Regions from separate parts of the Bacillus hominis genome, predicted to be linked through region 1. Evidence: riboswitches for the same ligand, from Rfam matches in the RefSeq annotation. Region 1 holds a riboswitch; the other holds the start of a gene.
What was found. A riboswitch is a leader RNA that binds a small molecule or an ion and turns the genes downstream of it on or off. The one in region 1 is predicted to bind thiamine pyrophosphate.

Region 1 (12,624 bases):
TCCAAATAGACCATGGCAAAATCAAGTTTTAGTTTCATTATTTAGCGGTAGCCCGCTATACCAATTAGATTTAAATCGACGTTTCGGTCATATACGAAATGGATTGTCACAGCCTGAACTTGATGATTTCGTCCTTGCTTCTGCCGTACATACGATCCATACGAAAAAGCCTAATGTTATGTTCGTACATTTCACTGATTTAGACACCCAGAGGCACTATCATGGTTTTGAATCCAAAGAAACAATAGCTGCAATTCATAGACATGATGAACGGCTAGGGAAAATTATTCAAGCTTTAAAAGAAAGTGGCCTATACGAAGAAAGTACAATTATTGCTCTTGGTGACCATAGTGCTTTAAGTGAAAACAAAGCCATTCAATTAAATGTGCTATTTCATCAAAAAGGGCTTATATCTATAAATTCAAAAGGAAAATTAGTAGACTGGAAGGCCTATTGCCAAAGTTGCGACGGGTCTGCCTATGTATATGTGAGAGACAAAAACGATACGGATACAATTCGAGAAGTACAACTACTCCTTGAAGAACTGCTTCAAAATAAACAAAACGGAATTGAATTTATACTTCATGATGAGGATGCGAAAGAATGCGGTGCGGACAGTAATTGTTTATTCATGTTAGAAGCACAAGAAGGGTATTATTTCACTGAAAACTATACAGGAGATTTTATAAAAGAAATTACTAAACAAGATGTGACGCCTAGTAAAAAATATACATTTGGAACTCATGGATACTCTCCAACAAAACCTAACTACGAAACAATTTTTATCGCTACTGGGAAAGGTATAAAAAGTGGCGTTACCATCCCGTATATGAGACTGATTGATGAAGGTCCAACTATCGCTAGACTACTCGGTTTGCACTTAGGTGAAACAGACGGATCAATTGTAGAGGATTTACTCCAATTGTAAAGAACTGTGTATATATGTAAAAGTTATGTAAAAATCATCACTGTTTCTCTTTTTATAATTTTTATTTTTGTACACTGTTAGTAGAACAAATTTAAGGGGGAACATTATATGAAAAAAATGTCCAGACAGGAAAAAAGCTGGATATTATATGATTGGGCGAACTCGGTATATTCGCTCGTCATTACAACTGCATTATTTCCAATTTACTTTAAAGCAGCTGCAAAAGAAGCTGGATTATCTGGTGCAACTTCAACAGCCTATTGGGGATATGCAAACTCGTTCGCTACACTTTTAATTTCTATACTTGCTCCTATTCTCGGCACAGTTGCTGATTATAAAGGATTTAAAAAACGATTTTTCACATTTTTCTTTGGACTCGGCATCGTGTTTACGAGTATGCTAGCAGTTGTTCCAACATCCCAGTGGTACTTATTACTAGGATGCTATATGCTCGCATTAGTCGGATTTGCTGGAGCAAATATTTTTTATGATGCATTTTTAGTAGATGTTACCTCTAAAGATAGAATGGACCGAATTTCTACAAGAGGCTTTGCATTAGGTTATATTGGGAGCACAATTCCTTTTATCGGTTGTATTGCTCTTATCATTCTTGCTCAAAAAGGAACTATCCCCTTATCAGTCGGCATTGCTAGTCAAATTTCTTTCGCAATAACAGCTCTTTGGTGGGGGTTATTTACAATTCCAATGCTAAAAAACGTAGAACAAACACACTATATTGAACGTCATCCAAGACCAATTGCAATGAGCTTCAAGCGCCTTGCTGATACTTTTAAAAATATTAAAGAATATAAAACTGTATTTATGTTCCTAATAGCTTACTTTTTCTACATTGACGGGGTCGATACAATTATTACTATGTCTACTGCTTACGGAACAGATCTCGGTATTAGTGCAACTAATCTATTGATCATCTTATTTGTAACACAAATTGTCGCTTGTCCATTCGCTTTATTATACGGAAAACTATCAGAAACATTTACCGGTAAAAAAATGCTATATGTCGGTATTATCATTTATATCATTATTTGCACATATGCTTATTTCTTAAAAACGACACTTGATTTCTGGATTTTAGCAATGTTGGTTGCTACTTCTCAGGGCGGTATTCAAGCACTTAGCCGTTCTTATTTCGCAAAACTAGTACCGAAAGAATCTGCAAATGAATTCTTCGGATTTTATAATATCTTTGGTAAATTCGCGGCAATTATGGGGCCAGTATTAGTAGGTGTCACAACACAATTAACAGGAAAAACAAACGCTGGTGTCCTTAGTATTATTGTCCTATTTATTATCGGTGGATTCTTATTAACTAGAGTTCCTGAAAATGATACGTCCGTTACACCACCTAATCCGAAAACTAAAACAATATAAGAGAAAGAACCTCTTCAAACGAGAAGAGGTTCTTTCTCTTTCCCCAATAACTTCTCCCTCTAAAGCTTGTACAAAAATAGTTTATCGACAGTTGTTCCTAATACTTCTGCTAACCGGAATGCTAGCGCTAAGCTTGGATCATACTTATTATTCTCAATTGCATTTATCGTCTGTCTTGATACGTTACACTTATCAGCTAATGCACCTTGTGAAATATTATTTTCAGTGCGTAATTCATAGATTTGATTTTTCACATCTTTCTCCTAACCTGTAAAATTATTTTTACAACATCAGTATATAGTTGGTACATTTCATTGTCAAAAGATTCCCATAGAAAAAGGGAGCAAACACGCTCCCTTACAATAGTTATTTCGAAGATAACGAATTTGTTAGTTCCTCTTTATTAGCGACATCTTCTTTATTTATTTGCATACGTAAAACCGGACCTATCGCTAATAAAATAAGTGACATTGCTATACAAAACACAATAACTAGTGAAGTCATTTCCTTTAATCCTCCAGCTAAAGCAGTACCAATTAGCATAGCTCCCATAAACAGTGGTAAAATTGTCCCATTTACTCTTCCAATCATATCCTCTGGTACAAGTTGAATCATAAGCGTACCGACAACGATATTAACACAAGCTAAACAAATACCTGTTCCAAACCTCATGAAACTAGTAATCCAAAATGATGTAGATAGCCCTTCTACTAAAAATGACATCGCTAATATGCTCATACCGAATACAAACATCTTTTTCGGATTCACTTTTGAAGCGAAAACTGCAGCAACAATACCACCGATTAACATACCTATTCCATCAGCTGCGGCTAAATATTGAACTGCTTCCTTTTCCATTCCAAGGCGTTCTATTACAAGAAACACCTCTAATGAATTTGTTAATCCAACAGCTAAGCCCATAATGGTAAAAGTGATCGTAATCATACGTAAATTTTTCGTATGAAGAACATATTTCCAACCTTCTTTTATATCATTTTTTAATGAACCTCTTGCCACTTGCTCTTGTTCAACCCATTTTGGTAAAAATGAAAGGGCGATAGCAGATAACAAAAATAAAATGATTAAGCTATATAGTGACGTAAATAAACCCAGTTGTGTATACACAAGCGATCCTACCACTGGTCCAAAAATCATAAATAATGACTGTAATGTTTGGTTAAATGCAATCGCATTTGCTACCTGTTCTTCCTTTACATAGCGCTTAAATATACGTGAAGATGACGGCTGAGAAAACTGACCTACAATTGCGGAAACGAGTGTCGCAAAAAATATTGCCTGCCAGTAATCCACTTTTAACAACAAAACAATTCCTATAATAGACAGTACACTTAATAGATCTCCAGCAAACATTGTTCTTTTTGGATTCCAGCGATCTGCTAACGCACCACCAATAAACGAAAAAATGAAAATAGGTGCATATTCCATGACCGATAATAGTGACACTGAAACCGGATCATTATTCGTCCGTTCCATTATGAAATACAATAGAGCCATATTTCTAATCCAAATTGCAAATTGCTGTAAAATATCAGATGTCATAACGAGCATAAATGCTCGATTTTTAAATAAAGCTTTCATGCTCATCCTCCTTTTTATAAACCGACCGTTCGGTCTAATTTGTTTTATAAGAAAAGCTGCTGATTTATTATTCAGCTGCCATCCCTTTTAACAATACATCTATTGCCTTTTTATAAATACGTTTTAGCTCACTATAATCTAGCTCATAGTAAAGCACTCCAAGCCCTGATAATAAGCCATTTACAATATACATCAAATCGCGCGTATTTTCTTCACAAAACTCTCCAGACTGTATGCCTGTTTCGATTAATCGCTCAACCATAACATATGATTCTCTAGTTAAATCTAACAGTTCATCTAGAATCTCTTTACTTACAACTTGGCTCATAGAAAATTCCTCTATTGCATTCGAAATAGGTTGTTGTATATCCTCTACATAATATTCTGCGAGGCCATATAATTTCTCAGTACTAGTACTATACAACTTCTCTTTTTCATTCCATTTTTCAAGCCAATCATACGTATGCTGTTTCACTACAAATAAAAATAATTCTTCTTTACTCTTAAAGTGGTAATAAATACTTCCCTTACTTCGCCCTGTAATTTCACAAATATCTTCCATAGATGTGGCTGCATAACCCTTTTGTGAAAAAAGACTTTCTGCTTTATATGCGATTTCCTTCTTTATCTCTTCTGCGCTTTTTCTCATATTCACACCTCTTTAAACCGACCGTTCAGTCTAATATTAACAAATAAAAAACCTCAATTGCAAGAGGCTGTATTCCTTATTTAAGAAAACACACTTTCAAACCACGTTCGAATCATATGTATTGTTCCAAATTTAAATCCTAATTTAACAAGAAATACGCCTCCCGCAACTAATAAAAATAATGCTGCTTTCCCTTTGTTTTTTATTTTCAGTTCCATTCACCTTAGTATGTTAAAAATATTAATCAAACGTTTGTTTAACTGATTGTATGCATATGTAAACCAACTAATCAAACGTTTGTTTAAAAAGAAATACGCCCATATAAGGCGTATTCTCATCAATCCCCGCCACCACCGCAGCTACCTCCACTATCTCCGCCAAAAGATCCTCCGCAATCATGCGAACCGCCATCATGTGAACTATCACTATCCGATCCAGCAAAGAAAAATAATGGTGATGAGCTGTTAGACGTACTATGTGTATTACTCTCTTTAGTAAGATTTACTCTTCGTTTATTTGATCTAACTGATGCTGCAATCATCCAAATTAAAACACAAAATAGTAATCCAGCTATAACGAACCCCATATAAAAACCTCCCTTAATTCTCTAATAGTTGAATCGTTCTCTCTAAATTTTCAAGTGAAATAAAGCGTGATTCACGAAGAACCTCTTTTCCATTATAAAATAATAAAATTGTTGGCCCTGTAAATACTGCATATCGTCCTGCAACCTCTTGCATGTCTTGAAGTAATATCTCTACTTTCTCTACGTAATCATAATTCTCTAATACGTAATTTACTTTCCGTAACATAACATCACAAACGCCGCAATTTTCCGTTTTAATAAACAGAAGTACTACTTGTTGTTCTTCAATATATGTCGCTAATTCTTCTATCGTTTTAAATTTATGCATCTTATCCCTCTTAACGCAATTTATGAAATACTCTATCTTGATACATACGAAATGCTGAACTATCTTTCATTTTTCTTTTTTCCATTAACTGCTGAAAACGTAACGTTTTTATTGTTAACTCTTCTCGTAATTTCTTTCTCTCTTCTTCATCATAACAGCAAGCGATTAAATCCTCTATTTTTAGTATATCTTTTTGTAGTTCCATTTCTGGTGGAATCATACCTGCATTTTTTAAGATTTTATAACTCATTCTAAGTTCTGGAGGTACCATTGAAAGATCTTCTAATTGTAGTGGTTTGCCTTTTCCCGGAATATGATCGAGGTCACCGTTCCGTATTGCTTGTCGAATTTTTTCTTCGGCAATATTCAAAAACACATCCACATTACTCCCTCCCTTACATATTTTTACTATTATTTTACATGAAATTTCATTATCTTGCTACGCCATTCAAGATTGACTCCATACAGTTTTTTTAACTATATAAAACTACTATTGCATAAAAAGGGAGATATTCCTTCTGATAAACCCATTACAATCAAGGACGAAGTCAGAGGAATTATAGTAAACATTATAATAACCTATTATAATTATATTCAATTTCTAATATGAAGTTTATGTGAAGTTCATCTGAATTTTACATGAATTTCCTTTTACTTCTATTGTCTTCCTATACTAATCACATTATCCTTTATATATAGGAATTATTTTTATTCCATTTCAAACTATCTATATATATAAAGAAAGATAGTAGCCTATTAGGGAAAGGCATCTAGTATTATTACAAATATAAACATAACAAAAGAAAAAGCACGCTTATAAGCGCACCATAAGAGTGTTTCTTCATACACTTCTCATGTAAGAGTTCTCGAAAATCATGTTAATCACAAAGAAAAGGCATTAGCTCATAAAGCTAATGCCTTTTCTTTATTCATATTGTTCAACATGCCATTCTTCTATATTCCATATTTTCGTTATCCACGATTCATAGAAAGAAGGCTCATGTGAAACAATTAAGACCGTTCCTTTATATCGTTGTAACGCTTCCTGCAAAGCCTTCTTAGTTTCTATATCCAAATGATTAGTCGGCTCATCTAAAATTAAAACATTACTTTTCGTTACGATAAGTTCACAAAGTCGTACCTTTGTTTGTTCTCCTCCGCTTAATAAACAAAGCGGCTTTAATACATGTTCTTCTTTCAATCCACACTTCGCCAATGCTTGACGTACTTCTTTCTTTGTCATATCAGGTCGTTCTGCCCAAACTTTCTCTAATGGTGTTGTTTCTGAAGCAAACTCTTCCTGTGCAAAATAAGCAGGATTTACTCGTTCCCCAACAGAAATTGAACCGCCTAATGGCTTTATTTGGCCTAATAACGTTTTTAACATTGTCGTTTTTCCAATACCATTATGACCAACGATGGCTATCTTTTCTCCTTTTTTCACTTGCAAATCCAATTCTGGAAATAAAGGATCCCTATAGCCTATCCTTAGTTTTTCAGCCTGCAATATACGACTTACCGGCTCATTATAAACAGTAAAATCAAAACGGGACCGTGGCACATTAGTAACTTTTTCAACCCTTTGCATTTTCTTCAATACTTTTTCTCGGCTCTTTGCCTGTTTCGCTTTTCGAATTTTATTTTTTTGAATAAATGTTTCTAACTGGGCAATTTCTTTTTGTTGCTTCGCATACGCTACTTGTAATTGTTTCTTTTGCAGTTCATAATTCTGTACAAAACTTCTATAACCACCTACATAACGCTTAACCTGTCGTTCTTCTAGATGATAAATAACGTTCGTAATATTGTTTAAAAATACTTCATCATGCGAAATGATGATATAAGCTTTTTCATACATTTGTAAATATGATTGCAACCATTCTATATGTGCCGTATCTAAATAGTTTGTTGGCTCATCTAACAATAAAACATCAGCTTTTTCTAAAAGAAGCTTTCCAAGTAACAACTTTGTCCGCTGCCCTCCGCTTAATTTTGAAACATCCTTCTTCATCCCTACTTCAAGCAACCCTAAGCCTGTTGCCACTTCTTCAATTTCTGTATGAATTTGATAAAAATTAGAACTCTCCAATATCGTTTGTAATTCTCCATACCTTACTAACAATTTTGTTACTTCTTCTGCTTCCGCCATTTCTTCTGCAAGTTTTAACATTTCACATTCAATCGCATATAAATTAGAAAATGCACTTTGCAAGTATTCTTCAATTGTTATGCCTTCTTGTAAATCTATATGTTGCTGTAAAAATCCTACCTTCACATGCGGAAACCATTCAATGTTTCCATCATCATGTATAATTTCTCCTGTTAACAGACGTAACAGCGTTGACTTTCCAATGCCATTTTCTCCAACTAACCCAACATGTTCTCCCTTTAATAGTCGAAAACATGCATTATATAAGATGGTTTTCTCACCATACGAATGACTTACATTTTCTACTGTTAATATACTCATTTTTCTCTCTCCTTTACTTATCATCCATAAGCTAAATAGAGAGACTCACAGTATAAAGCCTTATTTAATTGTGTATATAAAAAATGGGTAAGGTGAATACACCTTACCCATTACATATTATCGTAAAAAAGGATTAAGGTTCTTTACCTGCTGTCTTCAATTTAGCTTAATCTTTAAAAATGGGCAGACTTCTCCCGTATCAAGCTAAAACCATTTGAAGAACAGTTGATAAAGTCATTTTATCCTTTCACTCCTTTAACATTTGTTATATTACGAGTATAAACAACTCTGTTATATTCTATTCTCTATTTTTTCTTTTGTTCCTTCTTCAAGATTATCTGGTGTAATGAATCCACTATTTCCCCTATAGATTTCATCTTTCTCCTCCTATATAAAAAAGCCTCTTAACAGCAATTATACCAAAAACTGTTAAAAGACTTTTTTCTATTTTTTCATATACGGAGCTAATACTCTTAAAATTTCTTCCTTATCCTTCTTTAACTCAAGCGATGTTAACATATCCATCGTTCGAGGACGAGGTAGTTTCACTTGCACCTCACCAACTATTGATGCTGGTCTTTGAGATAAAATAAATACGCGATCAGAAAGCAAAATTGCTTCATCTAAGTCATGTGTGACCATAACAATTGTTTGCTTTTCTTGGTGCCAAGAATTCAAAAGCCAACTATGTACTTCCATTTTTGTAAATGCATCTAATTTTCCAAAAGGCTCATCAAGTAGCATAATTGGCTTTTCACATAAATATGTGCGAAGGAAACTAATTCTTTGACGCATTCCACCTGATAACTCATCTGGATAATGGTCTGCATATTCATCTAGCTCAAACTGCTTTAAGGCTTCCATTCCTTCTGTCAGCCTTTGTTTTTTAGGCTTTCCTTCGATTTCCAATGGAAGAACTATATTTTGCAAAGCCGATCGCCACGGTAGTAATAAATCTTGTTGCGGCATATAACTAACAACATCTTGTTTCTTTACATACTCCTCGTTATAAAACACTTCTCCACTCGTTGGTTGTTCGACACTTGCAATCATATTTAATAATGTACTTTTTCCACAACCACTCGGACCTACAAAAGAGACAAACTCTCCCTCTTGTATAGCAGCACTAATATTTGCTAATACATTCTTTCCATCGAAAGCTTTTACAATATCTTTTATTTGTAATCCACTCATTTTTCACTTGGAAGGAATTCATTTGTAAAGGCATCTTTTACATCAATTTTCTTTTTAATAACTTTGTTGTCATATAAGAAATTCGTGTAATTTGTCCAAACCTCTTCCTTCTGTACTCCCCATGCTTTTGCATCATCTTGATACTTCGTACTTAACCACTTTTGACTTTCTTGTACTAAATCTTTATTTATATCTGGAACGGCTTTAATTAAAATATCAGCAGCTTCTTTCGGTTCTTTAATTGCAAAATTATAACCTTCTGTCGTTGCAGTCATAAACTTTTTCACAAAGTCTTTATCTTGCTTCGTATGTTTTTCACTCGTAATAATAACTGGACTATAGAAATCAAGTGCCGGATCTAAGTCTTTCACCATAATTGTATTTAACTCTTTTCCTTGACGCTTCGCTTCAATTCCATCCCATCCATAATAAATCCATTCAAAGTCTGCATCACGACCGATTGATTTAAAGAAATCTGTTTGTCCAAGAATAATTTTTTCAACTTTATTAAAATCCGCTTGATGTTTATCCATAATCGTCTTTAACGTCGCTTCTTCTGCTGGTCCTCCCCAGCCTCCGTAACGTTTACCTTCAAAATCTTTGGGTGACGTCATATTATCTTTTTTAAGCGATGCAAAAGCTGAAGTGTTATGCTGAATAATCGCTCCTACAGACACAACAGGAATACCTTCCACACGAGCTAACGTTACATTTTCTTGTGCGCTTATTGCGAAATCCGCTTTTCCTGAAGCTATCATTTGCTCCGCTGTTACATTGTCACCTGGTTGGATAATTTCTACATCTAATCCTTGCTTTTTATAATAATCTTTCGTTTGCGCTACATATAAGCCAGTATGATTCGTATTTGGAAACCAATCTAATACTACTTTTACTTTTTCATCTTTACTTGCACTTTCTTCTTTCTTCGCCGGATTACATCCAGCCACACCTACTGCTAATAAAGCAGCTAACATAACTTTTAAACCCTTTTTCATTTTCTGCCGTCCTTTCTATATATCCATGGTGCTGTTATTCTTGCCATAAACTCCACGATAAAATACAGGCATAATGTCACCATGACGATAATCGCTGCAACACCAAATACTCGGGCAGTTAAAAAGGATTTTGTTGCTCTCGTAAGCATAACCCCTAACCCTTCACTTGCACCGAGCCATTCTCCGATAATTGCCCCCATTACGCTATATGTAACTGCAATTTTTAAACCTGAGAAAAAGTATGGAAGTACTGCTGGAAATTTTACTTTCTGATAAATTTGCCACTTCGTTGCCTTCATCGTTTGTAACAACTTCAGCATATTTTTATCTACTGTTTGAAAACCTTCTAAAATGCTAAGCGCAATTGGGAAGAAACAAACGAGTATGACTACCATTACTTTCGGCAACATCCCATATCCAAACCAAATAATAAATAACGGTGCAAGTACAACGATTGGAATTGTTTGCGAAATAACGAGCAACGGGTTTATTAAAATACGAAATAAAGGGATAACGTCCATAAGAATTGCAATACTCGTTCCAAGTAAAATCGCAAAAAACAAGCCAATTATTACTTCCTGTAACGTTTGTGCCAGATTCGGTAGTAATAGGTCTTTCATTCCAATTAATTCTTGAACAATCGCGGAAGGCTTTGGTAAAATCCACGGTTCGATTTTAAATAATGAAACAGATCCTTCCCATATCACAATGAGAAGGATAAGCCAAATTGTTGTAATTATTTTAGATTGCTTCTGGTTTTGCATATTCATCACGGTACTTCCAAACTTTTTCATCTATCGTTACACCAGTGCTTGGACGATAATGGATTTTAATCGACGTAATCACTTCTTCTGCTCCAGCATCGACGCATGCTTGCTGTGCACGTTTAACGACATCAAGAAGTACATCTAATTCTCCTTCCAACGTTGTTTCCATTGCTCCTACTTCATAACGAACTCCCGACTGTTGTACAACTTCAATTGCTTTATCAACAACGGAATACACATCTTTGTTCTTCGCTTGTGGTACTACTGAAAATGACATCGTAACTTGTTGTGACATAATAAAATCCCCCTTAAAAATAAGTTTTCAAAAAAAGAAAAGGCTTTCCTACCATGTAGGAAAGCCTTGTATACAAGTTATTCTATAATAACTTATGCTACATCACTTTAAAGTAACTCCCTACGCTGGCATTATCCAGATCAGGTTGAGGGTCGATGTATACTTACATCCTCTCAGCCAATTGGCTCCCCGGTTCTTAATTCGTTTTCATTGTAGCATGATTTATTTTATTGAACAAACAAAAGCGTACATATCATTTCATTATTTCCGGAAAACATCCAACTTCTTCCTTCTATACTTTTATTTCCTACTCAATTCGAACTAATCCGTATATCGTTCTCTCGTTAAAGCAATCTTGAATTATTAAATGTGAAAAACCTTCTTTTAATAATGCTAAAACTCCCAATACTTTTAATGAATGTCCACCAATTGTAAAGAAATCATCATGTACACCAATCTTTGAGATTCCTAATACATCAATCCAAGCTTTTGCTATTCTTTCTTCAGCTTCATTAGAAGGTGTCTTATATTATGTTATTAACTTTTAAATTCTCCTATTAACTCTTGTAGCTCCTGTGAAAGCCAACTTAAAGAAGTAGCTAATTCTGCTATATCTTGTACAGACATTTCTTGCTCCTTCATACTCGCTTCAACATTATTGCTACTATTTGCATACGTATTTGCAATATGAGATAGTTCATTTACAACTTGAACTATCTTTTGGCTATTTTGCCAAATATCATTTGAATTGCTAGAAACGACTCTAACTTGCTTTGTAACAGATTGTGCTGATTTTGAAATTTTCTCAAAGAAAGCACCGCTACTTTGAACAAGGGTAATTCCAGATTCCACTTCTTTTGAACCTTTCTGCATTGAAACTACAGCCTCTTCTGCTTCAGCCTGTGTCTCTCCTATTAATTTAGCTATATCTTTTGCCGATGCTTCCGTTTTCTCCGCTAATTCACGCACTTCATCTGCGACAACAGCAAATCCTCTTCCAGCTGCTCCAGCACGTGAAGCCTCAATAGAAGCATTTAAAGCTAGTAAGTTCGTTTGATTTGAAATACCTGTAATTACAGTTACAATGTCACTTATTTCTTTTGATCTTGTTTCCAACGAATAAATGATAGAAGATAGATCTTGTACTGCTTTTTGAATTAAACTCATTTGATTAATAATTTGTTCAATAACTCCATTACCCTCCACCGAATGTTGCTCCATACATTCTGAGGTAGTGGAAACTTGTTTCGCAGCCCCTGTTATTTCTTCCATCTTATTTTCCATTTCATGTACAATCCATAAACATTGTTGTACAGAAGTTTCTTGCGACTGAACACCAGCTCTTAATCCCACCATAGAACCCGCAATCTCTTGAACTGTCATACTATTCTCCGCTGTACTCGCTGACAATTCTTGTGAAG
Region 2 (19,842 bases), 4.0 Mb from region 1:
GTTTCATTGCTTGTTTATTCGGTTGGCAAAAACGAATATCAAATTTATTTACAATACCGTCACTACCTACATTGTGGACTCCGCAATGTCTTACATAAGGCGCCTTTACAATCGTATGGTCTAATTCAAAGCTTTCTACTGATGGCATACAACATCTCTCCCGCTTTTAATTTAATTCCGTTATATCCAATATGATATAACGGAAATCGACATTAGTAAAGAATTATGTACGGTCGTGCTATAATACTTTAAGACTATGCTGAAAAGGAGACCATTATGAAACAGATTTTTATCGGTATTATACGCTTTTATCAAAAGTTCATTTCTCCAATGACACCACCAACGTGTCGCTTTCATCCAACTTGCTCTCATTATGGATTAGAAGCGTTTCAAAAACACGGTGCCTTCAAAGGATTTTGGCTTACATGTAAGCGTATATTAAAATGCCACCCTTTCCATCCAGGAGGATTTGATCCTGTCCCAGATAAAAAGGATGACAAAGTAAATTCTTAATTGTCGTAACCATTCACAACTAAATCTAATTTTCCTGTGTCAGGATCTATAACAAGACCGTGAACAGGTACCTCTTCCGGAAGTAACGGATGGTTGCGAAGTACTGATACGCTATGTTCTACACTTTCTTCTACACTAGAGAAGCCGCGCAAGAATTGTTCTAAATCGATTCCAGAGTAACGAAGTGTATCTAATTTCTCTTCTGTTATACCGCGCTCTTTCATCTTCTCAATCGTACTGCCTGCTTGAATTTTTGCCATACCACAATCGTGGTGACCAACTACACAAACTTCATCGGCACCAAGTTCGTACACAGCAACTAAAATACTACGCATAATACTTCCGAATGGATGTGAAATAACAGCGCCTGCTACTTTAATAATTTTCACATCACCGTTACGCATATTCATCGCTTTCGGTAATAACTCAACAAGACGAGTGTCCATACAAGAAATAATCACCATTTTTTTATTTGGGAATTTTCCTGTTTCATACTCTTCGTATTTTTTCTCTTCAACGAATTTTTCATTGTATTGTAAAATCTCTTCTAATGACTTCATAGTAAAGAACCCTCTTTTCTCTCATTTACATTACATATATAGTGTACCAAAATATGAAAAACTCAAAAAGGATATTGTCTTATTATAAAAGCAATATATTTTCAGATAACCGACATAATTCTTTCAAAATATACACACAGCTTTGTAACAAGTCTCACATACCTTACTCCTATTTTCACTATAAACTAATTGTAGATAATGTAAAAAAGGAGTGAGTATTTATTATGTCCGACGTTCTGTTACTGAGTCGTTTTCAATTTGCAATTACTATTTTTTATCACTTTTTATTTGTACCTTTGACAATCGGACTTGTTATTTTAGTAGCATGTATGGAAACTCAATACGCCCGCACATTGAATCCAACATACCGCAAAATGGCAAATTTCTGGGGTAAATTATTTACAATTAATTTCGTAATGGGGATTATAACTGGGATTACGATGGAATTCCAATTTGGAACAAACTGGTCTGAGTACTCCAAATATATGGGAGATATTTTCGGATCACCTCTCGCAATCGAAGCACTTGTTGCCTTCTTCTTAGAATCTACCTTCATGGGGATATGGTTATTCGGTAAAGATAAAATTTCACCAAAGTTCCGTGCCTTCTGTATGTGGATGGTCGCACTTGGAACAAATATTTCTGCCCTTTGGATTATTACAGCAAACGGTTTCATGCAAAATCCTGTTGGCTACGTAGTACGTAACGGCCGTGCTGAATTAAATGACTTCTGGGCACTTGTTACAAATCCATATGCTTGGAATATGTTCTTCCATACTGTAATTGGTTGTTATATCGTTGGTGCTTTCTTCGTTATGGCAATTAGTGCATATCATTTACTACGTAAAAATGAAGTGGAATTCTTCAAAAAATCGTTTAAGTTTGGTTTAATGTTAGGGTTATTCGCTGCAACTGTTACACCTTTTATGGGACATCAATCAGGGGTATCAGCTGCTAAATATCAACCAGCAAAAGGAGCTGCAATGGAAGCAGTTTGGGAAACTGGAAAAGGACAAGGCTTCTCAATCATTCAAATTCCTGATGTGAAAAATGAAAAGAACTTTGAATTCCTTACTATTCCAAAGCTAGGAAGTTTCTTCTATACAAACTCATTTGATGGCGAAATTACTGGTTTAAAAGATATTCCAAAAGAAGATCGTCCAAACGTTAACCTCGTGTACTATAGCTTCCGCTTAATGGTTGCACTTGGTATGTTCTTTATGGCATTAACTTGGTTCGGTTTCTATTTAAACCGAAAAGGAAAACTAGAAAACTCAAAACGTTATTTAAAAATTACAATGTGGTCTGTCTTACTTCCATATATTGCAATTAATGCTGGTTGGATTGTCGCTGAAGTAGGTCGCCAACCATGGACAGTATATAAACTGATGCGTACAGCAGAATCTGTATCACCTATATCAGTCCCGCAAATTTGGTTCTCGTTAATTAGTTTAATCTTGTTCTACACTTTACTCTTAATTGCAGACGTATACTTAATGCTGAAGTTCGCGAAAAAAGGACCAGCTGCATTAGAAGAACCTGCTACTGAAGGAGGTACAGCTCATGTCTCATGATATGCTTGCAGTCATCTGGTTCGGTTTATGGGGCGTAATTTGGACCGTTTACTTCATTCTTGATGGCTACGCACTCGGTAACGGGATGATTTTCCCATTCGTTGCGAAAGACCGACAAGAACGAAATCAATTACAAGAAGCAATTGGCCCGTTCTGGGGTGGTAATGAAGTATGGTTAATTACAGCGGGTGGCGCAACATTTGCTGCCTTCCCAATCACATATGCAAATATGTTTAGTTACCTATATACACCACTATTTTTAGTATTACTTGCACTATTTGCTCGTGCCGCTGGACTTGAATTTATGCATAAAGACGATTCACCACTTTGGCAAAAAACTTGTAAATGGGCTTTTACAATTGGTAGTTTCCTAATCGCCTTCTTATTCGGTGTTACATTCGCTAATCTATATTACGGACTAGAAATCGGAAAAAACGGTTATGAAGGAAATTTACTTAGCTTACTAAACCATTATGGTATTTTAGGTGGGCTTTTCTTCACTGCTATATTCGTCGTATCTGGTGCCCTTTGGGTTATGATTAAAACGACTGGCGAAGTATCTGATCGTGCTTATAAAATCGCAAGACCATTTTCAATGGCAGCTGCTATCATTTTAGCTATCTTCTATGTCGCAACTGCAAATCGTACAAATTTATTCCAAAACTTCACGGAATATCCTGTACTATTCATTCTTCCAGTACTTGCAATGTTAATGAGTGTACTCGCACTTATTATGGTGTACAAACATAAAATCGGCCTTGCATTCACATTCGTTTGCTTAACAATCGCAATGTTTATGACAACTGGTTTTGCAGGTATGTTCCCAAGAATGTTACCATCGCGTATTAACGACGCATACAGTACAACGTTATATAACGCAGCCGGTAGTGAATTAAACTTGAAAATTATGTTCTTCGTTGCAATCGTCATGGTACCAATCGTTATTGGATATCAGCTTTGGAGCTACAGCATATTTAAAAATAAAATTCATAAAGACTCTGCTAAAGGGTATCACTAAAATAAAAAAGACACTTCGAGCGAAGTGTCTTTTTTTACTTATACGTATGATTTTCGATACGACGTCACATTTCTAGTCTAACAACTATGATAAAGATGTATCACTAACATCTCAATTGTATCACAAGGCAAATACATCACTTTATGCAATTTTACATATAGCTTCTATAAAGTAAACTGAATTTCTTGATCATACACATCGTTATCCTGTACATCTGCCGTACTAATACCACTGAATGTCCTCACATTTAGTCCCGTATTTGAAGATCCAGATCCGTTATAAGCTTTCGTTTTTTCAATCGGATGTACGTTATATTTATCACCTAAGTTAATTGTCCCGTTACAGTTCTCAATAATAACCCCTTCAACAATAGCTGGCATTTTATCACCTACTTTCATTTCATTACTCCCATTCTATGAGAATCGCCTAAAAAAATAGCATGTGTAAATAAGAAAAAGCACTCAGCCTGAGTGCTTTTTCTTATTTACCGCTCTTATTTCTCTCACAAGCAATTCCATCACCATCACGATCTAAATGCTTACCGTAATACGGACTATCTCTTGTAATATCGTAAACCCCAGCATCATTTGCTTCTTTACAGTTAGCAAAGCGTTTTGCTTCTGGCTCTGGTTGTTCTTGTCCTGCTCCTGGTCTTTCTTCAAGCGGTAATGTCGCGTTATATAAGAACTGAACGTATTGCTCACGACTTACATGCATTCTAGGTGCGAATTTACCATCACCAGTTCCAGCTGTAATATAATTTGATTTAACTGCAGTAATCGCAGGATTCGCCCATCCATTTCTATCTACATCCGGGAAATTATGATCCCCTCTTATTTGCAATTGGAACCCTTTTGTTAAAATTTGTGCCATTTCATCGCGAGTTAACGAATCTTTCGGTCTAAAGTTCCCTGTGCCATCTCCAGCAAATACACCCATCTCTGTTAAAGCAAGAATCTCTTTTTTAAACTGAGTAGAACGATCAGTAACATCTTTATACGGATTATTATACTGTTCTTTTACTGCTGGCTTTAATTGACGGAACATAAGGGCTGCAACTTGCTCACGAGTTACATCATCACCAAATCCAAAAATCCCATTTCCATATCCAGCAACAATGTTTTTATTTGCTAAGTCCATAATTGCCTTATAAGCCCAATGATTGTTTGGAACATCTTTAAACTCTATACTTGCCTGCGCCGTCCCAATTGAAGTAAATGCTGTAGTTGCAACAATTGCACCTGTTAAAAGTAATTTTTTAAATCCCATACTTAAGTCCCCTTCTCTTTTCCATAATAACTATTTAACAATATAACAAATTATAAAAATGTAATTTGTCATATTATGTCGAACAAAAAAAGAATCCAGCAGGATTCTTTTTTGCTAAGCACGAATGACAAATTTGGAGACAGTTGACTTTTTCAAAAATTTATTAGGGGTAATATTTTGAAAAAGAAAGCCTTTCATATTTAACTTAACACCACTGGAATATATAGTAAATTGATAATCTTTATACAGAAGATTGCTAATGTTTAGTATAGATATTTCCCACTATATCAACAGTGATAACTATCTACACTAAATAACAAAAAGGCGCCTTCAAAGAAGATACCTTTCATACTTTTCATAAACAGACACTATAAAACAGAATTATTTATCCCGCATTAACGGGCAGTAAGACCCCCACCTCAAAATTCAGCGAAAGAAAAAAAGTTAGGTGGGGGTCGGGCTGCCTGTAAATGCCCGATTGGTGAAGGCTAATAATCAGCGGGGGATGCCCCCCCACTGATTAAAGTTTCACTTTATTGTTATACGATTGTTAGATACAAAAAAGTAGAGGGAAATGTTTGTACAAAATTCTGCTTTATAAAGCCTGTCTACAACTTATATTGTAATCCTCTTCCTTTGAAAATAAATACAATATGCACAATTACATACCCAAAAGAAAAGACACTCCGCAGAGTGCCCTTTCAACCATTTTACTTTTAATATATCGCCTTAAATACATTTAATCATATGCATCCATATATTTTGTTAAGAAAATTCAAAATCCTTTTTCTTTCATTTCCAATTATAAAATCATGTAATATAGAATGTATGTCAAATTATTATACAAATTGAGGTGTACTATATTTATGTATTTCGGAATTATTCCTCTTATATTGTTTATTATTTTTCTTATTTCTTACTTAAAAGACCCACGGAAAATAATAAACGGTTTTTTATTTAATGCCTTTTTCTGTTCATTTCTATTATTTTGTGCAATCGCCTCGTTTGCATCTGGTAGTAACGCTTTACATTTCATCGTAATTCTACCTATGCTAGCGCTGCTTATAATGATACCTTTTGGCATCGTTGCTTTAATGGTTGGACTATTTCTTAATGCAAGAATCTTGATGAGGCGTGAAGGAAGACGCTTTACAAACTCTTTAACTTTAATTGCTGCTTTAGGGATTTTATTCTGTATGATGCTTCCTATCATAAATCCAGCAAGTTTATTCTCAGCGCATTTTCAATTTATTTTCGCTGCGATTTCGCTTATAACTATGTATTTCTTTGTACATTTGTCTAACTTCTTAAGCGCATATTTTTTATATCAATTCAATAGACCGAGACGTAACCAAGATTTTATCATCGTTCTTGGAAGTGGCTTAATTAATGATAAAGTACCACCTTTACTTGCAAGTCGTATTAATAAAGCTATCGATTTCTATTGGAAACAAGCAGCTGTGAATACACCACCAACAATCATTTTCTCTGGCGGGCAAGGTCCAGATGAAGGCCTTCCTGAAGCAGAAGCGATGCAAAAGTATGCTGTTGAAAAAGGAATTTCGATTGAACATACAGTGCAAGAAAATCGCTCTGTAAACACATATCAAAATATGTTGTTCTCTAAAGAAATTATGGATTCTTTAAAACCTGAAGGTAAGTATAAAAGTATTTTCACAACAAATAATTTCCACCTTTTCCGCGCTGGTATATACGCAAGGCAAGCCGGTCTTAATAGCCAAGGAATTGGCTCAAAAACAGCCTTTTATTACTGGCCTAACGCAATGATTCGTGAATATGTTGCGATTGTCGTTATGGGACGTAAGCGCCATATGAAAGTGTGTGGAACAATTTTAGGCTTCGCTTTATTCCTAACAGTCATTAGTTTTATTGTTTCTTAATAGCTATCAAATAAAAGGTCCCCCTGAATGCTTTATGCACAGGGGATTTTTTATACCTTTTCGTTCATCAAATTTAAATTAATAACGCAACAGCATACAAAACATTAATAATTCCAGAAACCATTCCAACAATAGCAAATGTTTTACTCGTACCTGTCACTTTTTTGTTTAAACCCAATATAGAAAATACGATAGCTACACTACCAATAAGCCCCCATAAATTAATAAACCAAGATATTAATCCAGTGATGAAACCAACTAAAGAAAAAACTTCTATACTACTACTAGAACTGCTATTCGGAAAACTTCCCTCTACCGTTTTATAGCTAAGACTCTCCCCGCACTGCCCGCAAAACTTGTTGCCCTCGTTCGTTTCATTTCCACATTTCATACAGTATCCCACAGAATCCCCTCCCTAAGATTAGTGCCCCAAATGTATATATCCATACTATTCATTCTACTTTTTCATATTAAAATTATGACCACTCTCTAATCTTCTACAGTTGTATTTAAAATAATAATATGGTCATAATATTCCCTGCATACATCCATTAAAGGAGAAATTTTTCAAATTAAATGTTAAAATAAAATTTAGGTGTGAATTATGTAACAAACAAGAAACTAGTTTGAAACGAGGAAATTACATGGAGAAAAGTATCAAAAACAAGCCCAATAAGCTAAAATTTGCTTCAAAAGCTTTGATGATTATTATTGGGGCATTTATCACAGCATACGGATTAGAAGCGGTATTAATTCCAAATAACGTATCCGACGGTGGTGTGACTGGTTTAAGTATCGTTAGTTCAAGATTATTTGGATTGCCATTAGGGGCTCTAATCGCAGTTATTAACATTCCTTTCGTTTGGTTAGGATATAAGCAAATCGGTAAAAGCTTTGCAATTTATTCCATTATCGGGATTGCTTCATTAGCAATAGGTACCGTTGTCATGCACGGAGTACCAACTATTATTGAAGGCGATACATTATTAGTTACAGTTGTTGGTGGTATTATTATCGGTTTTGGTATGGGACTAGCATTACGTAACGGCGGAGCATTAGATGGAATCGATATGCTAGCTGTATTACTTTCTCGTAAATTACCTTTCGGAACGAGTGACCTTATTTTATTCTTAAACATGTTCGTATTTATTTTCGTATCAACAGTATTCGGTCTTCAAGGCGCTATCCTTTCGGCAATTGCTTACTTTATTGCTTCGAAAGTGATTCATATCGTTGAAGTTGGTTTAAGTGGTTCGAAAACATTTAAAATCATCACTAAAGAGCCTGAATTAATGGTAGAAACCATTCGCGATCGTTTAGGCCGAAGCGCTACATACAATGAAGTTTATGGTGGTTATTCAAGAGAGCAATTTAAAGAAATTTCTTGTGTAATTAACCGTTTAGAAGAAAGTAAAATGAAAGACCTTATTAATGAAATTGATCCCAATGCCTTTATTACAGTTTATGACGTAGCAGAAGTAAAAGGCGGTAATTTCAAGAAACGCGATATTCATTAATAAACAATAAAAGAAGCTCCTGCTAGTAAAAACTAGTAGGAGCTTCTTTTTATTAGATGTCTTACTTAATAATCATAATCTCTTTCTGCTGCTCTTCGCCCTTCCTCGTATCCTTCATCATGTCCTTGAGTACGTCCTTGAGTATGTCCGCGATCATACTCAGTGTACACTACTGGGAGTGGACGCGGATAAAATAATTTCGACGTTGGCTGAAAACAATTACGTGCTGCGAAAGATGCTAGTATGCCAAAACATGCAGTAAAAATAAAACCACCCGTTAATGTGTGCATAAGAGCTGCAACTGTAAATTCACGTCCCAATAAAATGTAAATAGAATATGTGCTACAAAAACTAACAACAAAAGCAAGTAAACCTTCAACTATCTTAAAGCGATGGCGAAACCCTACTATAAAGTGGAACAAAAATGCTAAAAACACATAAAGACCACTATATGACGTTTCTGCCGGGACAGTTCCCAATAAAATCAAAATAGACATAATTAAAAAGACAAGATAAAAACTACAAGCTAAACTTGTACAAGCATTAAAAAGATACATAGGAAGTGAATATACTTTACATGTTGTAAATGAAAACAATAAAAAGGCCACAGCAATGATTGCCGTAAATACATATAAGTCCATATTTATAGAAAAAATTTGTTTTAAAATAGAAGCATAGCTATAACCGAGCAATGCACATAGTAAAGGATGTACTACATATTGATGCCATTTCTCCATTCCTAATTTTGTTATAACGATAAACACTATAGCCCAAACTGGAAATAACATAAGCCATTCCGTATTTGTATTGTAAGATGCAGTAACATATGCTGGTAAAATTATCTCTAATAAAGAATGGATTGCCCCTGCAAATAAAAAAGAAATCAATACTCTTAGACGATCACTATATTGCAAACTTGTATAAAGTGAAGTATACATTGGAACTGCATAAAATACGCGATTCTCATCATACTCAATTTCCCTTAAATCTTTTGGTTGTGTTCCAGATCTCCCCATTACTATCTCTCCCCAAATCTCCCTTATTTTCTTATGCCTATTTTCTTTTCTTTATAATTCTATTAATCACTCCATTTCCCTCCGCGCTTAATCCATTCCACATACTTATACAAGACGTTAACCTTATGTTGAAACTTGAATGGCAAATACAAAAACAGAGCACAAGCACATATTATCCATAAAACACCCCCAATAAAGCTAAATTTCATCGTTGTACTAATAAACAAACTCAAGAATAATACGAGGAACATCATTACACTAAACCTTTTATACATAGTCATAATATCCCCTCCTTATGCTTAATTGCACCAATTGAAAGGGAATTATTTCCACAAAAAAAAGACCGAAAAGCACGTTCCACTTCTCGGTCTCTCTATTATCTTCTCTTCGTAATTTTCCCTGAACCACCAACCCTTGTTTTCGGGGGAGATGTATTCTTTGGCGGGGTTTTAATAGATGATTTTGGCTTCACATCTGATCCGCTTGAACCACCTGGTGTTTTTGTAATTTTCCCTTTACTTCCAGTAGAAGGCGGAGGCGTATTACTTCCTTTTTTCGTAATACTTCCTGTATCTCCTACAGAAGATTTCGGATCTACATTATCGCCTCGCTTAATAATAGATCCTTTCCCTTCCTTCGTAATTGGAGGCGGGGTTTTCTTTTCTTCTTTCGTAGGTGGTCTTTCTGGAGTAACTGGTTTATGATTTTGTCTGTCGTTATATCCGCGATAATCACCGTATGATGATTTCTTTGAACCGAATATATCGTTTAATATACTCCCCATGATATATCCTTGTAGGAATGACGGTTGGTAATTTTGACGGACAAATTCTTCATTACTTACTTCAATTAACGTATCAGATGGTTTCTCTTTATCTTTTTGAAGGTTATACATTTTATCCGAATAGACGAGAAACATTTGATTTTCGTCTTCTTTAGATGCTTGCTTCGGTTTCCTATCGTTAATAAGTTCCTTTGCGACTTCAGGAACTGACCGATTGGCGGCCCTATACACGTAAGATTCTTGTTTACCATCCTTTGCGACAGACTCTAGCGGATAACGGTCCTGAATTGACTTCGCCTGACCACTTTGACAGCCCGATAAAGCATAACCGGCAATAACAAGTAATGTAACGATAGCAAGTATAGGGATTACGAACGATTTAATCATGGTAAACAATCGGTTTGACATGATTACGCCCCCTTACGTTGCTCTTATAATTTGTACATCAGCAGGAATAATTGCTTCTCCCTCATACATCATTGTGCGACCATTTTGCCATTCAACACGTAATAATTTGCGGTTGTCAGACTGGAATTCCCATACGTACTGTTCTTCTGAAGCAGCGAATGGTGTTTTCCCCATCACAACAACACGGCCATTATATTGCTCTTCCATATGATACTCTATATCATCCATTTCAATCGTCGTCGGAATTTCATCTATTGAATCTAAACGACCATCAATCGGTGTATACAATTTGTAATACGTATTTTCACGATCTTCAATTTTTAAATAGCGAATGTCTTTCCCGTCTTGCAGCGTTAAAACAATTTCCTTGCGAGAATGCATGCTCGTTTTCCCAGTTAATTCGTACATTACTAACGAAACTTCAATCATATCGCCAGGAGCCAACGTTAAAAGACTCTTTTCTGGCTTTGGCGGCTCTGGGCTTTTCATTATATTTTTAATACGTTTAAATAAGCTCACAATCTACCCCTCCTTCTCTCTTTATAAACAAGCACCTAAAATAAATGCACCAACGATATGTAATGAACCAGCTAACATCGCATGTGCTACGCTGCCTTCTTTCGTTCCTTCTTCTAAATCAAGACCTGCCATTTTTCTTAAAACAAATTCAATAAACATTTCTACAACTAATAAAATAACGAAAGAAACTGCTGAAGCAAGAAGTGCTTGCCATAAATCATTCGCTTTCGTAATTGATTGTGACAAGATGTATCCTTGAGCGAATAGCTTCATAACGAAACGTGTTGTCACAGCTGTGTTCCCATTTTTTATTTCTTTTAAATCATTGTATTTTGTAAAAATCGAATCAACCCACATAATTGCAAATAAAAGTACCGCACTCGCTCCAGTCCATACAAGCATGGCTAAAACATTCGTCCACGTCATTGCAAAACCTCCTCTAAAAGGTAATAGAAAACCGACATGAATTCTCTTCAGACATGTCGGCTTCTTTGTCTATTCTATATTATTTCTCGTACTGCTTCATAATACGAGCTAATTCATCGTCAACAGCAGAATTTTTGTTTAAGCTTGCGAATTCATCATCTAACGACTTTTCTTTCTTGTAAATTTCACCGCTTGCTTCTGCTTCAGCCTCTAATTGAAGTGCTTTCTCTTCCATACGGCTTAAACCAGCTTTTGCTGAATTTGAATCGAATCCAGACATCGCCTGATTAATATTCTTTTGTGCTTTCGCTGCGTTTACACGCGCTACAAGTGTTTCACGTTTATTTTTCAGCTCTGTTAATTGTTTGCGCATTTCTTCTAACTTCGCACGAAGGTTATCCGCAGCTGCTTTATTTTGCTCATAGCTTGCTTTATACTCATTCATCTTTTGCTCTGCATTTTGTTTTTCTTCTAACGCACGGCGCGCAAGATCTAAGTTACTAGCTTGAACAGCCATATGAGCTTGTTCTTCACGTTTTTTCACAAGTGCTTCTTGCTCTTCAAATAATAATTTAAATTTCTTCTCAAGTGCGATTTGAGCTGCTACACTTTTCTCAGCTTCTTGTACATCCGCTTGCATATCGCGTAAATATTGATCCGTCATCTTAACTGGATCTTCAGCTTTTTCAATTAATGAATACACATTCGACATTGTTAAATCTCTTAATCGTTTAAATACAGACATCCAAATTCCTCCTATGATATACCTCATATTTCAAATTCACTACTTGGAAAATTCAAAATCTCCCTTTACAGTAAGAATATTCATTTTTATAACCTATGTGTTCATTATAACAAAACTAAGATGTCCTTACATGTTATTTCCAAAATACACCCAATATAATATGACATTCCAGATAGAATATTGTATTCCTACTATATCCTTATTATTTCTGCCTCCAAAATTAACATATTTTTGTGCAATTTCACTAAATTACATAATTGTAATGTTACTGTAAGCTAACTCGATAGTTACGTTTCAACATTTCTTATACACTAATACCAGAAGCAGCAAACAAGCTTCTCCACATGTAAGCACTAATACAAAAATTGTATTTACTATAAAACAGACAAAAGGAGAAATCATCATGAAAAAATTAGTAGGAATCGGATTAGCAGCAGCAATTTCATTCGGAGCATTATCAGGTTGTTCTTTATTAGGAGAAAAAGCGAACGGCTTTGTATTATACGGAACAGAAGAGCAAGTCACGCAAATTGCAGATAAAAACAAAAAAGAAGTAAAAGAAAAAGATATGTATAAAATGAAGCTTACAACACTTGAAGATAAAAAAGTTCTTGTAATGGATAAGAAAACTGGTGAGGAACTCGTAAAAAAAGAGTTACTTAGCAAAGTGGATGAAAAAGACAACACGAAACCACTTGATAAATTACCAGCTGTAACAACAGACCAAGGTGTATTATTTGCAAAAGATAAAGTAGAAAATGCTACACTTGATGGAGCAAAATTAAAATATGAAGGCAACACAATTATCGGAAGTGGCCGCGCATATGCAGATATGTTCGCAATTGTTGACGACACAACTTACGGAAATGTAAAAGGTGAGGAAAAATTTGTTGGTGTACTAAAATTCGATAAAGACCCAAGTAAAGAGTTCCCTGGAAAAAATGGTGTAGAAGGAGCACAACTTGTAAAAATTAAAAAGTAAAACAAAAAAGCTTTGCGAAATTCGCAAAGCTTTTTTTCTATTTATCCCGCAGTAACGCCCGATTGGTGTGGATAATAATCAGTGGGGGATGAACAAAATCCCCGCTGATTAAAGTTTCACTTTATGAGCAACTTGCTCCATATCCGGACTACAAGTTTGAGACTGACATGATTTATTTATAGAGCATGCTGCGCATTTTCCTTTTTTACTTCTCTTTACAAAATTAACTAACGTATATGCTGCATAACCAAAAATGATAGCTCCAATTATAATATTGACCATCATCTTAATACATCTCCTTCTAGAATCCGAGTAAGGATCCAACTTGGTATATAATGAGCGTTAATACATAAGCAACAACTAATGGATAAGCGACAGAGAAAATTGTCCATTTCATCGATCCTGTTTCACGTTTAATAACAGCTACTGTCGCTAAACACGGAACATATAATAAAATAAAGAACATAAATGCATATGCTGATAAGGCAGTATAATGTGCTCCCATTACATTTCCTAACACATCTTCTTTAACCGCATAAATAATTGCCATTGTAGAAACGACAACCTCTTTTGCTAAAAATCCAGTTAAAAGTGATGCCGCAGCTTGCCACGTTCCAAAACCGAGCGGTGCAAAAAGTGGTGCGATAAATCCACCAATCATCGCTAAGAAACTGTCTCCCATATCAACACCAAATCCTGATGGACCTGCATAGTTTAATAACCAAATGACAACAGAACCACCGAAGATGAATGTACCTGCTTTACGAACAAATCCTTTACCTTTCTCCCACGTGCTCAGCCATAACGTTTTCGCTTGTGGCACACGGTAAGGTGGTAATTCAATTACGAAAATAGATTTTTCCGCTTTTAAAATAGTAAGCGACATAATTTTTGTAACGAGTAATGCAAGAACAATACCTGCAACGTATAAAGAGAAAACAACAGTTGCCTGACTATGAGGGAAGAACACTCCCGCAAATAATGCATATACAGGTAAACGTGCTGAACAAGACATAAATGGTGTTACAAGAATTGTAAGTAACCTTTCTTTTTCTTGTTCAATCGTTCTCGCTGCCATAATACCTGGAACGTTACATCCAAAGCCGATAATCATCGGAATGAACGCTTTTCCGTTTAAACCGAAAAACTCCATAATTCTATCCATAACAACTGCAATTCGTGCCATATATCCTGAGTCTTCTAATAATGAAATGAAAAAGAATAGTGCAAAGATTTGTGGAACGAATACTAATACCGCACCAACTCCAGCAATAATACCTTCTGTAACGAGTGCTTGAATAAAGTCAGAAGCGCCAACACTTGTGAGCCCAGCTGTAACCCAATCAGTAAGTTGTCCGCCAAAAAATCCATCCAGCATATCCGATAAAGGTGTACCAATCCACGTAAACGTAACCTGAAAAATAAAAAACATAACTGCTAAAAAGATTGGAAGTCCTAAAATTTTATGTGTAATTAACTGATCGATTTTTTCCGAAAAAGGAATTTTCCCTTCTTTCTCATGCTGCATAACATTTGTTTTTAACTTTTCAATATACGCTTCACGAGTTTTGTAAATGTACTCTTCCAACGTACAATCAAGTTTTCCATCTAAACGAGATCGAATGGCTATAAGTTCCTTATAAATTGGTAATGCTTTCATTTCTTTTTCTACTACTTCGTTATTGCTTAAAAATTGTAGGGCTAACCATCTCGGATGCTCATAATTCGCTGTCTCTAAAAGAGCAATTGCCTCTCCAATCCCTTCATCCATTTGTACACCATATGAAATAATGAATGGCTTTTTCTCTTTTTGTTTCTCTTCATGAAGAGTAGTAAGTAGTTCTTCACAGCCTTTTCCGGTTCTTGCGATGACAGGAACGACTGTTACACCTAATATTTCTGATAACCGTTTTACATTAATCACAATTCCTCTTTGCTTCGCCACATCAACCATATTTAAACCAATTGAAACCGGCTTACCAAATTCAAGTAATTGCAACGTTAAATGCATATTTCGCTCAAATTGCGAAGAATCCACAATATTTAACATATGATGAAATTCGTCTGTTAGTAGAAAATTCGTAACGACACCTTCATCACGTGAAACTGGATTCAAATCATAAACGCCTGGTAAATCAATTAATGTTCCTTGCTTATCTTTTAATTTACCAACCTTCTTTTCTACTGTTACCCCACTCCAGTTTCCTACATACTCATAAGAACCAGTAAGTGCATTAAATAATGATGTTTTCCCTGTATTCGGATTCCCTAGCAAAGCTACCTTATTCACGCTAATTCCACCTTTATCATTTTCGCGTCACAATGACGAATACTAATTAACTGTCCACGACACTCCAATGTACAAGGACCTTTGAACATCGCTTTCTGTTTCAGCCGAAGCTCGCTTCCTTCCGCCAGGCCGAAAGCAGCCAGTCTTCTCTTTAGTAACTGATCTAACGACTGAATATTTTTCACTAACACTTTCTCACCAATTTTAATATCTACTAAGCTCATAACCTTCCCCCTCAGAAGAGAATGATAATTATTTTCAGAAAAATTATATCATACTCTATTTCTCTAGCACTATCCCCTTTTGCTTCATATTTATTAACATTTCACTACAATTATATTTCAATCATTGTCATACTAGATTCATTTGCCATTCTCACCCATTTCGATTAAAATGAACAATAGCAAATAAAGAATCTCGTTATCACAGGGGGAGCCTTATCGCTGAGAGGGAACATTTCGTTCCGACCCTTAGAACCTGTTAGTTAATACTAGCGCAGGGATTGTGCAAACGTCCGAAATACATACCTCTTTTTTATTTACGTATTTCGTATCCTCCTATGATAATGTTCTTTTTTGTACAACTTGGATTTAGGGGGAGACAACATGCGTAACACCAATTTACAAGCGATGATCGAATCTGCAATCCTTGCAGCCTTCGCCATGATTATCGACATTTTACCATTATCACTTAAACTTCCAACAGGTGGTTCCATTTCATTTGCAATGATTCCTATTTTTATTATCGCATACCGCTGGGGCTTCAAAATGGCTTTCTTAGGAGGATTAATTTGGGGACTATTACAAATTGTTGTAGGTGATGCTTACATTTTAACACCTATTCAAGCATTCATTGAATACTTCATTGCCTTTGCCTTTATCGGCTTTGCTGGACTCTTTTATAAGCAAATTCAGCAGACCTTAATTAACGGTGAAAGAAAGAAAACAATTTCCTATATTATCCTTGCTACATTTATCGGTAGTTTAGCTCGCTATTTCTGTCACTTTATCGCCGGTATTATTTTTTGGGGACAATACGCACCGAAAGGACAATCAGCTGTGCTATATTCATTAATCGTAAACGGTAGCACAATGATTGGTTCCTTTATTCTATGTACAGTTTTACTTATATTTTTATTTACAACTTCACCACGCTTATTCAAAAGCATTGGTGCTTATCAAATGAATTCACAAAAAAAGGGCGCTTAATTAGCGCTCTTTTTTCATATCGTAATATCAATAATAAATACAATAAATGCACAAAAGAAAATAAATACCATCACACCTAGTAAATTGCTATTCACGGCTAATCTACTCCTTACATAACCTCATTTTCTATTCAAAGTATACTGTTTAAAAATAAAGATTAAGTAAAGATAATATGAAATTAAATTAAAAAAGCGTAGATTGTATTATCTACGCTTTTTTCGGTAAATAGAAGTAAAATAACACACCATCTTCTGTATTCTTTACCCCATATTCAGCATTGTGTAGTTCTAAAATATTCTTTGAAATAGCAAGCCCAAGCCCCGTTCCACCTTGCGAACGCTGGCGAGCTGCATCCACGCGATAAAAACGATCCCAAATTTTATCTAACTGTCCTTCTTCAATGTGAGCACCTTTATTTTCAATACACACTTTTATACGATCCTTCTCGTCTATTGTAGAAATAATGATATCCTCTTTATTTGGTGTATAACGTATTGCATTCGTAATAAAGTTCACAATGACTTGTTCAATCCGATTTTGATTTGCACTCACTTCAACTGAGCATATATTTTTATGAACATGAAGTTCTTTTTTCTCTATCTCCACAGAAAGCTGTTCGCATATGTCTTCAATTACTGTATCGATATAAAATAAATCCTTTTTCATTTTATATGTGCCTGACTCAAATTTAGCTAACTCAAGCATATCCAAAATTAAAGTATCCATTTTATCTACTTCTCGTTCCATCGCTTGAAAATAGTAGTCTTTTTTATGCTCAGCTACCCCATCTTTTAAAATAGAAATACAACTTTTCATAATACTTAACGGTGTTTTTAATTCATGTGAGACACCAGAAATGAATTCTTTCCGCGTCTTTTCTAACTTTCTTTCCTTTTCAATATCTTGCTCTAACTGTCCAATATGAGAATGAAGTTTATTAGATAGTACATTAATATTTTTCGATAAATCCCCAATTTCATCTTTTGAAGTAATCGGTATTTTTTCGGTGAAATCTAAATGAGCTATTTTCTTCGTTGTATCATTTATTACTAGTAATGGTTTTGCAATTTGTTTTGAATAATAAAATGAAGCTAGAAAAATAAGAACAACCACAAATGCAATGATATATATGTAATAATCTTGTACCATCTGCACAGCCTCATCTACAGGTTGTAAAGAAGCCATCGCATATATATATGTGACCGATCCGTCTTTTTCTTTTATTGGCTTGATTAATAATTTATATTTTATATCATTCTTTTCATAATCCATTGTTTGTATTGAATATTGGATTTGATTACTTTCTTTTAATACTAAATCAGTTTGAAAATCCTTGATGCTATCTAAGAATATACTATTTTTATAAATTGGATTCACAGGACCTTTTACATCAGGTAACTGTACTTTTGTAACACGTCCTCCTATGTATACGCCAGATTCCTGATTAGCTTCTTCCTGGACGGCCGGTTTCTTTTCCTTAACAAGTTGTTCTTGAACTGCTTTCTTTTTCTCCTCATCTAATTTACTCATTTTCTCCTTAAATGCTTTTTCTAACGGTTTATTAGATCCACTTAAATCCCGTTTGCCTAATTCGAAAAAAAAGGGAATAAAGCTCTCTTCTTTTTTCACTCCAGAAAAATCAATTTCTTGATTTAAAACTTCACTTGGTGTTTTACTTTCAATTTCTTCTATATTGATGAGATAGTACAAGGGCATGATGAATGTTTGTTTTCCAAAACTTTTCTGATTCCTAGGGTCTATCGTTACCTCAAAATAAAAATCATCCGCATATTTTAAATTTCCATTTCGATCTAATGTCGTAATCCACGTATTATTTTCTCTTAAAAAGTCTTGCTCCAGCTTCTGAATTCCTTCTGCACTTCCTGCATAATTTAAATAGTTTTTTTCAAAGGAATTTAAATTCACTTTAATATCTTCCACTTTTCGATTCGCATAATATTGTTTAAAAAATATCGTTTGTCCAATAAATATTGTCGCTAATATTAACATACATAACGCTGTTGTAAGGATAAATAATTTTAGTACAATCCCTTTTCTCATACATTCCCCTCAAATTTATATCCAGTTCGCACTACAGTTGTAATGTACTTTGCTTTCTCCCCTAATTTATTTCGTAAATTACGAATATGGCTATTAACCGTTCGATCATCACCAGCAAATTCATATCCCCAAATTCTTGAAATTAATTGCTCTCTCGTTAAAACAATCCCTTGATTTTTCATGAAATACGCTAATATTTCAAATTCGGTATGTGTTAAATTAATGTCTGTTCTATCTACAGTAACAGTACGTGACGGAAAATGGACGGAAATACCATGAATTGATAACGTATCATCTTCATTCTCTAAAAGTTGCTTTGTCACTTTTCTGCTTTCTAACACCCTTTTCGCTCTTGCTAATAAAATTGGTGGACTATATGGCTTCGTCACATAGTCATCTGCTCCAAGTTCAAATCCAAGTAACGTATCATCCTCATCAACACGTGCCGTCAACATAATAATAGGAACCCCGGACGTCTTACGGATTCTTCGGCAAACAGACCACCCATCGAGTTCCGGTAACATAATATCGAGTATAACTAAATCAACCGCTTCTTCTTCAAATAAGACTAAAGCTTCTTTCCCATCTCTTGCTTCAAACACTACATATTGTTCACTCAAAAAGTAATCTTTTAATATTTCACGTAAAATATCTTCATCTTCAACAATTAAAATGTTTTTTGACATAATTTATATATCCTCCTCTCACTTTCAGGAACTACAATTTTATCCCGCATTAACGGGCAGTAAGACTCCCACCTCAAAATTCGGCACATGCGAGGAAATTAGGTGGGAGATTAACTGCCCGTAAAAGCCCGATTGGTTCAACTAATAATCCAAGGGAGGATGGACAAGACCCCCTCGGATTAAAGTTTCACTTTATTTTGAATGACTAGCAGTTAACTTCGCCTCAATAATATATCTATCTGGTGCATCTCCTATATAATCAAATGGATAGCAAGTCGTCAGTGTTAATATTGGTTCTTCTTTTTTTATAATAACAGTACGATCATCCGCATGGGTAATCCATGTCTTTTGAATTTCATATGTGT

Region 2: it holds a riboswitch for thiamine pyrophosphate, as region 1 does, so the genes downstream of both, thiT (energy-coupled thiamine transporter ThiT) here and QUF93_RS04580 (MTH1187 family thiamine-binding protein) in region 1, are expected to answer to the same signal.

Annotation. Positions count from the first base shown of each region.
Region 1 covers NZ_JAUCFS010000005.1:418,017-430,640, reverse strand. The annotation lists gene QUF93_RS04645 (alkaline phosphatase family protein) at 1-928, shown strand, start outside; gene QUF93_RS04640 (MFS transporter) at 1,037-2,320, shown strand; gene QUF93_RS04635 (helix-turn-helix transcriptional regulator) at 2,380-2,574, opposite strand; gene QUF93_RS04630 (MFS transporter) at 2,687-3,919, opposite strand; gene QUF93_RS04625 (TetR/AcrR family transcriptional regulator) at 3,987-4,568, opposite strand; gene QUF93_RS04620 (histidine kinase) at 4,649-4,786, opposite strand; gene QUF93_RS04615 (hypothetical protein) at 4,906-5,154, opposite strand; gene QUF93_RS04610 (thioredoxin family protein) at 5,168-5,482, opposite strand; gene QUF93_RS04605 (DnaJ family domain-containing protein) at 5,493-5,864, opposite strand; gene QUF93_RS04600 (ABC-F family ATP-binding cassette domain-containing protein) at 6,408-7,952, opposite strand; gene QUF93_RS04595 (ABC transporter ATP-binding protein) at 8,397-9,146, opposite strand; gene QUF93_RS04590 (ABC transporter substrate-binding protein) at 9,143-10,141, opposite strand; gene QUF93_RS04585 (ABC transporter permease) at 10,138-10,911, opposite strand; gene QUF93_RS04580 (MTH1187 family thiamine-binding protein) at 10,883-11,203, opposite strand; TPP riboswitch at 11,304-11,405, opposite strand; partial or broken gene QUF93_RS04575 (phosphopantetheine-binding protein) at 11,514-11,732, opposite strand; gene QUF93_RS04570 (methyl-accepting chemotaxis protein) at 11,741-12,624, opposite strand, start outside.
Region 2 covers NZ_JAUCFS010000005.1:4,382,899-4,402,740, forward strand. The annotation lists gene luxS (S-ribosylhomocysteine lyase LuxS) at 1-148, opposite strand, end outside; gene yidD (membrane protein insertion efficiency factor YidD) at 277-513, shown strand; gene QUF93_RS25370 (beta-class carbonic anhydrase) at 510-1,073, opposite strand; gene cydA (cytochrome ubiquinol oxidase subunit I) at 1,298-2,647, shown strand; gene cydB (cytochrome d ubiquinol oxidase subunit II) at 2,637-3,665, shown strand; gene QUF93_RS25385 (spore germination protein) at 3,830-4,063, opposite strand; gene QUF93_RS25390 (S-layer homology domain-containing protein) at 4,146-4,934, opposite strand; gene QUF93_RS25395 (YdcF family protein) at 5,801-6,835, shown strand; gene QUF93_RS25400 (zinc-ribbon domain-containing protein) at 6,909-7,238, opposite strand; gene QUF93_RS25405 (YitT family protein) at 7,480-8,352, shown strand; gene QUF93_RS25410 (hypothetical protein) at 8,418-9,368, opposite strand; gene QUF93_RS25415 (hypothetical protein) at 9,431-9,649, opposite strand; gene QUF93_RS25420 (DUF4247 domain-containing protein) at 9,745-10,560, opposite strand; gene QUF93_RS25425 (DUF4178 domain-containing protein) at 10,573-11,079, opposite strand; gene QUF93_RS25430 (DUF350 domain-containing protein) at 11,101-11,505, opposite strand; gene QUF93_RS25435 (PspA/IM30 family protein) at 11,585-12,250, opposite strand; gene QUF93_RS25440 (lipoprotein BA_5634 family protein) at 12,654-13,232, shown strand; gene QUF93_RS25445 (FeoB-associated Cys-rich membrane protein) at 13,341-13,517, opposite strand; gene feoB (ferrous iron transport protein B) at 13,534-15,522, opposite strand; gene QUF93_RS25455 (FeoA family protein) at 15,519-15,746, opposite strand; TPP riboswitch at 15,941-16,042, shown strand; gene thiT (energy-coupled thiamine transporter ThiT) at 16,128-16,730, shown strand; gene QUF93_RS25465 (sensor histidine kinase) at 16,938-18,791, opposite strand; gene QUF93_RS25470 (response regulator transcription factor) at 18,788-19,477, opposite strand; gene QUF93_RS25475 (class D sortase, LPxTATN-specific) at 19,670-19,842, opposite strand, start outside.